2 regions of the Pseudoduganella rhizocola genome follow, and region 1 is predicted to be linked to the other one. Evidence: riboswitches for the same ligand, from Rfam matches in the RefSeq annotation. Region 1 holds a riboswitch; the other holds the start of a gene.

What was found. Region 1 has a riboswitch for thiamine pyrophosphate ahead of thiC (phosphomethylpyrimidine synthase ThiC). Riboswitches for the same ligand answer to the same signal wherever they lie in the genome.
Region 2: linked by a shared signal. The riboswitch ahead of ACJRPG_RS13765 (TonB-dependent siderophore receptor) and the one ahead of thiC (phosphomethylpyrimidine synthase ThiC) in region 1 are both predicted to bind thiamine pyrophosphate.

What each region holds. Positions count from the first base shown of each region.
Region 1 covers NZ_JBJQIK030000014.1:2,963-6,680, forward strand. The annotation lists gene thiC (phosphomethylpyrimidine synthase ThiC) at 1-1,668, opposite strand, end outside; TPP riboswitch at 1,744-1,846, opposite strand; gene ACJRPG_RS22605 (hypothetical protein) at 1,921-2,583, shown strand; gene ACJRPG_RS22610 (hypothetical protein) at 2,590-3,087, opposite strand; gene ACJRPG_RS22615 (valine--tRNA ligase) at 3,195-3,718, shown strand, end outside.
Region 2 covers NZ_JBJQIK030000005.1:174,815-178,532, forward strand. The annotation lists gene ACJRPG_RS13765 (TonB-dependent siderophore receptor) at 1-1,238, opposite strand, end outside; TPP riboswitch at 1,294-1,394, opposite strand; gene ACJRPG_RS13770 (ferritin family protein) at 1,501-1,803, shown strand; gene ACJRPG_RS13775 (Imm26 family immunity protein) at 1,841-2,299, shown strand; gene ACJRPG_RS13780 (GFA family protein) at 2,303-2,716, shown strand; gene ACJRPG_RS13785 (RNA polymerase sigma factor) at 2,713-3,718, opposite strand, start outside.

The DNA.
Region 1 (3,718 bases):
GAACTGGTCTTCCCAGCGGAATTCGAAGCGCGCCTTGGACAGGGCGTTGTCGCGGATCTGCGCGCCGGGATGCCCCTTCGCCAGGTCGGCCGCATGGGCCGCGATCTTGTAGGTGATGATGCCCTCTTTCACATCGTCCTTGTCCGGCAGGCCAAGGTGCTCCTTTGGCGTCACGTAGCACAGCATGGCGGTGCCGTACCAGCCGATCTGCGCGGCGCCGATGCCGGAAGTGATATGGTCGTAGCCGGGTGCGATATCGGTGGTCAGCGGGCCAAGCGTGTAGAACGGCGCCTCATCGCACTGCTCCAGCTGCAGCGTCATGTTCTCGCGGATCAGCTGCATGGGCACATGGCCCGGCCCTTCGATCATCACCTGCACATCGTGCTTCCACGCCACCTGCGTCAGCTCGCCGAGCGTGCGCAGCTCGCCCAGCTGGGCTTCGTCGTTCGCGTCGTAGATCGAACCGGGACGCAGGCCATCGCCCAGGCTGAAGGACACGTCGTAGGCCTTCATGATTTCGCAGATCTCCTCGAAATGCGTGTACAGGAAATTCTCGCGGTGGTGCGCCAGGCACCACTTGGCCATGATGGAGCCGCCGCGCGACACGATGCCCGTCAGGCGCTTCGCCGTCAGCGGCACGTAGCGCAGCAGCACGCCGGCATGGATGGTGAAGTAGTCGACGCCCTGCTCCGCCTGTTCGACCAACGTGTCGCGTAAGATTTCCCACGTGAGGTCCTCGGCCTTGCCGTTCACCTTCTCCAGCGCCTGGTAGATCGGCACCGTGCCGATCGGCACCGGCGAGTTCCGCACGATCCATTCGCGCGTTTCGTGGATATGCTTGCCGGTAGAGAGGTCCATCACCGTGTCGCCGCCCCAGCGGATGGCCCAGGTCATTTTCTCCACTTCCTCGCCGATGGATGAAGTGACCGCCGAATTGCCGATATTGGCGTTCACCTTCACAAGGAAGTTGCGGCCGATGATCATCGGTTCCGATTCCGGGTGGTTGATATTGGCGGGAATGATGGCGCGGCCGCGCGCCACTTCCTCACGCACGAATTCCGGCGTGATTTCCGCCGGAATCGCGGCGCCGAAGGACTGGCCCGGATGCTGGCGCTCCAGCATCGCCGCCATACGCTCTCCCATCGGGCCGCTGGCCTTCAGCGAGGCCACATATTCCCGGCGGCGCAGGTTTTCGCGGATGGCCACGAATTCCATTTCCGGCGTGATGATGCCCTGCCGCGCATAGTGCATCTGCGTGACATTGGCGCCGGCGCGGGCGCGGCGCGGCTTGCGCGCCAGCTCGAAGCGCAATGCGGCCAGCGCGGGATCGGCCAGGCGCGCCTGGCCGAAGTCCGAGGTCGGCCCCGGCAGCTCCCCGGTGTCGCCGCGCTCCGCGATCCATGCCGCGCGCAGCGGCGCGAGGCCGGAACGGATATCGATGCGCGCCTCGGGATCGGTATACGGCCCCGAGGTGTCATACACCGTCACCGGCGGATTGACCTCGTGGCCGAAGGAGGCCGAGGTATCGGACTGGCTGATCTCGCGCATGGGCACGCGCAGATCGGGCCTGCTGCCCTGCACATGAATTTTTCGGGAATTCGGCAGCGGCGCTATCGCGGCGCTGTCGACCTCGGCCGTGGCGGCGAGGAAGGATGGATTGGCGTTCATTTGGCTCCTTTGAAGGCTCAGGAGCCAGCAAAGGAGTTCAGGCGACGCACGCGCAGCACGGCAGGCGTGAAGGCGCGGCGTTTCCACAAGCTTCCCTTCGCTGGCATTACCCAGATCAGGTTCGGAGGGTATTTCTCACCCACACGGCTCGCGCCGTGCAGGACCCCTAGCGTTGCCACCTTGCGGTGGCGCGTGAATTATAACCCCATCAAGTGAGCGCGTGTGGCTGCGGCGCTGATCTATAATCGCCACATGAATGTCACTGTCCTGCGTATTGCGGCGCTGTCGGCGCTGCTGGCTCTCGCCCCTCGCGCCGGCGCGCAGCTGAGCGAGGCCGAAACCGATTCCTTCTACCGCTTCTACCGCGGCCTGCATCCCGAAGTGCGCATGCCGCAGCCGGCTTTCAGCACCGGCGCAGGCACGGGCAAGCGCCAGCTCAGCGCCACGGTCGACGGCAAGGGACAGCGCGCCGTGCTGCCGCTGTGCCGCGCGCCGCGCGAAACCTTCGACTACACGCCGCACGGTCGGCCGGAGCAGCGCTGGCGTCCGCGCGGCGAGCCGCAGCAGGTGATCTGGATCCACCACACGCCACAATGCGGCCAGGTGCCTGATGATGCGGTGCGCCTGCTGGCGCCTGTGGCCGATATGGACGCCCTGCGCCTGCTGCAGCAATACCCCGAACTGCTCGGCAATGCGCGCCTGCTCATGGCAGGCAATACCAGCTGCGCGCCGCTGCGCAACAACGGCTTCCGCCTGACGGGGCTGGACCGCGCGAAGGACGGCCAGAACATCCTGGTCTTCGACAGCTCCCAGGGCGGCTCCGTGCGCATCACCACGCGCAAGTCGCGCAATGAATTCCAGGCCTGGGGCGCCAATTGTGAAGGGCCGCGGCGCGGACGCAAGGGCGGCAAATAGCCCTGCTTACTTCTCGTTGGCGATCTTCTGTACCAGCAGGAAGGCCTGGCGGCCGATGAGCGGCTCGGCTTCGCTGAAGGCTTTCTGGGCCTTCACGAAGGCCGGGCGCTTCATGTCGGCATTCTCCGCTGCCGTGTACTGCGGCTTGGTGTCGACCAGGCTGGCGCGGGAGTTATACATGGCATATACCGCCTTCTGGCCGGCAGGCGTGCGATAGTAGCGTGCCATTTCGGTGGCCGTTTCCGCTGTCACCAGCTGCGACACCGGCACCGCCAGGCGCGAGTAGATGGTTTGCGGTGCAATCTTGTCAACCTTTGCGTTGACCGCCTGGCGCTGCGCGTCGTTTGCGTAGCGGGCCATGCCGGCCTTCATGCGCACCAGTTTTTCGGCCTGCATGGCTTCCAGCAGGCCCTGCACCGCCTGCAGGTGGGCATTGTCCGGCGCCGCAGGGGCGGCCTGCACATTCAGCGACAGTGCCAGGGCGGCAGCAAGTATCCACTTCATTCTCCAACTCCTTATCATTTAAACATGAGGCAGGAGCTTACCATTTAAGGGAATAAGACCCCCGCTCCCTTATAATGGATGTTTTCGCCAAAAATTCACGCCCTATCATGGAATTAGCCAAGTCTTTCGAGCCTGCCGACATTGAACAGTTCTGGCGCAGCGAGTGGGAGAAGCGCGGTTACTACGCCGCGTCGATGGACCTCTCGAAGCCATCCTTCAGCATCCAGCTGCCGCCGCCGAACGTGACCGGCACGCTGCACATGGGCCACGCGTTCAACCAGACCATCATGGACGGCCTGACGCGCTACCACCGCATGCTGGGCCATAACACGGCGTGGATTCCCGGCACCGACCACGCCGGCATCGCCACCCAGATCGTGGTGGAGCGCCAGCTCGACGCACAGAAGATTTCGCGCCATGACCTGGGCCGCGAGAAGTTCATCGAGAAAGTGTGGGAGTGGAAGGAGAAATCCGGCTCCACCATCACCGGCCAGATGCGCCGCCTCGGCACCTCGCCGGACTGGGACCGCGAATACTTCACCATGGACGAGCCGCGCTCGAAAGTGGTGTCCGAAGTCTTCGTGCGCCTGTTCGAACAGGGCCTGATCTACCGCGGCAAGCGCCTGGTGAA
Region 2 (3,718 bases), on a different contig from region 1:
GATACCGGGCCGCTGCTCAGCCCAACCGGCGGCACCACCACAGGATGGTAGATATTGCTCACGCCCGCCCAGTCGTAGAGGTAGTCGCCCCAGTACTCATGGTTCTCGTAGTAGGAGAAGCCGCCGGTGAATTCGTGGCGCAGGGCGCCGGTGGCAAAGCGGCCCTGCAGCATGGCCTGTGCGGCGGCAGGCTTCTTCTTTTCGCCCAGGCTGCGGTAGTCATATACATCGTAGTCGCCGTTCGCGCAGAAGCCAGGGTACAGCTCCTGGGCGCTGCAGCCATAAGGGAAGGCCGTGTAGTCATCGCGCTTGAACAGATGGCGGTTGGCGCTCACGGTGGCCGACCACTCGGAGGAGAACTGGTACTGGAAGCGTGCACCGATATTGCTGCTCTCTGTCTTGACCGGGAAGCTCCAGGGCTGATTGTTCAGCATCGTATCGGCCGGCACGCCGGGCAGCGATACGCCGTTGATGAGCTGGAAGCCGGGCGCGGAGACCTGGGCCTTGTTCTGGTAATCGGCGTCGACCTGCAGCAGGGCCTGCGGCGAAATCTGCCAGTCGAAGGCGCCGGAGATGAAGTTGCGGTGGCCGTCCGCACCCTTGATGTAGGAGCGCAGGCGGTCTGCCGCCACATTGATGCGGTAGCCGAAACGGCGGTCCTCGAAACGGCCGCCGAAATCGGCCTCGCCGTGCAGCGTGCCGCGCTCGCTGACTTCGAACAGGGCGGAACGCTGGGTGCTGCTGGTGGGGCGCTTGGTCACGTAGTTGACGATGCCGCCCGGCGCCGCCACGCCGGCCTGCAGGCCCGACAGGCCTTTCAGCACTTCGATGGCCTCCTTGTTTTCCAGAGGAATCTGGGTGTCGGCGGAGATCGGCAGGCCGTCCTTGCGGTAGCTGTTGGCGTTATTCAGCTTGAAGCCGCGGATCGAGAACTGCTCGGCATAGCCGACGGCGTTGTAGGCGTCGCTGATGCTGGCGTCGTAGCGCGAGGCATCGGTGGTGGTGCGGATGTTCAGCTCCTGCATCTGCTCGCGCGTGATCACGCTGACAGAGGCAGGCGTCTGCAGCAGCGGGGCGTCGGAGAAGCCGGCTACGGAGGCGCGTTCGGCGGCGGTGCGGGTGGCGGTAATCACCACTTCCGCCATCTGCGCCTCATTGGCCTGCGCCACAGCGATGGAAGGGAAGGCTTGTGCGACGGCCAGTGCGGCGGCGCTTGCTGCGAATTTCGTCTTGGTCATGTTGTGCTCTTATGCTTCGGTCGAGCCAACGCGGGGAGAGCACTCAAAGGAGGGAGGATGCAACTTTGCGCTTTCCTTCGCTGGCATTATCCAGATCAGGTACGGAGGGTATCTCTCACCCGGAACATCCAAGTCCCAGGACCCCTAGCGAGGCCGAAGCTTAACACATTTCGTGCGCCGCCTGTTCGCCGCCCTCGCTACACTTGAGAAATGCGCCCCGGCGGCGGACAATGTGCTCATCAGATTTCTACAGGAGACTGCCATGACGCAGGAACACGTCGTCGAGCCACGGGAGGCGCTGAACGCCCAGGTGCTCGACATGCACCGGGCCATAACTTCGCTGATCGGCAAGCTGGAGATGCTGGATACGCAGAATCAGCGTTTTGAAGCCTGCACCGACCCCGAACTCAAGCTGGTGATGGGGTACCAGCGCGACGCCACGCGCAAGCATGTGGCGATGCTGCTGGAATGGGTGCGCCGCCGCGATCCGAAACTGGACAAGGAAATGAAGGAAGCGCTGTTCAAGGCGGGACCGATCGCCGCCCAGTACCACTACGGAGACTGAGACTCCGCAACGGTACGGCGGCAAGGAAAGGATGTGAATGAAGTTGCTGCCGTACCGGGAAGGAAGCCTGTTTGCCGTGCCGCTGAGGAATGGCGGTTATGCCACCGGACTGGTTGCCCGCCTGTCCCCGCAAGGGAAGATCATGCTGGCCTACCTGTTCGGGCCGAAGTTCGAGAAATTGCCCACGCTGGAGCAGGTGCAGGGCCTGCGCGCGAGCGACGCGCTGAAGGCCATCCGCACCGGCGACATGGCGCTCGACAATGGCCGCTGGCCCATCCTCGGCGAGGCCGGGCACTTCGACCGCGCCGACTGGCCGGTGCCTGTCTTCATCCGCCGCGCCGATGCGCTGAAGCGGGCCTGGCGCGCCACCTATTCCGACGACCCGGCCAAGCCGGAAAAAGAAGTCTCCGTGCCCTACGAAACCGAGGGCCTGGAGCTGGATACCCTGTACGGCTACGGTTCCACCGAGCTGCTGCTGACCAAACTGCTGGAGTAAGCCATGTTCGAAGGCGGCTGTTTTTGTGGTGCGGTGCGCTACACAGCGCAGGGGCCGGCTTCGCACAGCACCTTATGCCATTGCAGCATGTGCCGCCGCATCGCGGGCGCGCCCTGCGTGGCCTGGTTCAGCGTGCCGCGCGCCGCGCTGAGCTTCACTGCGGGCCAGCCTGCCATCTTCCGTTCCAGTCCCGGCGCCGCGCGCGGCTTCTGCGCGCAGTGCGGCACCCAGCTGACCTTCGAGGACGAGCGCGATCCGGAGTGCGTGGACATCACCACGGCCAGCCTGGACGATCCGGAAGCGGCGCCGCCGGCCGACCATACCTATGTGCAGAGCCGCCTGCACTGGCTGCACCTGGCCGACGAGCTGCCGCGCTACCTGCGCACGCGTAGCGAAGGCGCGCGCGAGATTCCTTAGCCCGGCGGGGACGCGCAGGCCGCGGCGCGCGACAGCAGCAGCGCGCGTTCGCGTTCGTTCTGCGTCAGCCCTGCGGCGCGCTCGAATTCCGTGCGCGCTTCCCCCAGGCGTCCCAGCTGGAACAGCAGGTGGCCGCGCACACTGGGCAGCAGGTGGTAGTTGCGCAGCGCCGGTTCGTCGAGCAGGGTGTCGGCCAGTTCCAGGCCGGTAGCGGGATCGAAAGCCATGGACAGGGCGACCGCGCGATTCAGTTCGATCACGGGGGAGGGCGCCAGCTGCGCCAGCTCTTCGTACAGGGCCGCAATGCGGTTCCAGTCCGTCTCGTCGGCCTTGCGCGCGCGCGCGTGGCAGGCGGTAATGGCTGCCTGCAGCGCGTAAGGGCCCAGGCTGCGGCCCAGCTTTTCGGCGCGCTCCAGCGCCGCCAGGCCGCGGCGGATCAGCAGCTGGTCCCATTTGGCACGGTCCTGTTCCAGCAGCAGCACGGGCGCGCCCTGCGCATCGGTGCGGGCGCGCTGGCGCGAAGACTGGATCTCCATCAGCGCCACCAGGCCGTGCACTTCCGGCTCCTGCGGCACCAGCTCGGCCAGGATGCGGCCCAGGCGCAGGGCTTCCTCGCACAGGGCGGGGCGCATCCAGTCGGCGCCCGCGCTGGCCGAATAGCCTTCGTTGTAGATAAGGTAAACCACCTGCAGCACGGAGGACAGCCGCTCCACCAGTTCCGCGCCGCGCGGCACTTCAAACGGCACTTGCGCAGCGCTCAGCGTGCGTTTGGCGCGCACGATGCGCTGCGCCACCGTGGGCTCCGGCACCAGGAAGGCGCGCGCAATCTCGTCGGTGGTGAGGCCGCCCAGCAGGCGCAGGGTCAGCGCCACCCGGCCTTCGGTCGGCAGCACGGGATGGCAGGAGATGAAGACCAGGCGCAGCAGGTCGTCGCCGATATTGTCGTCCAGCGTGCGTTCGAGATCGGGCGCCGCGTCCTGCAGCAGGCCTTCGATTTCGTAG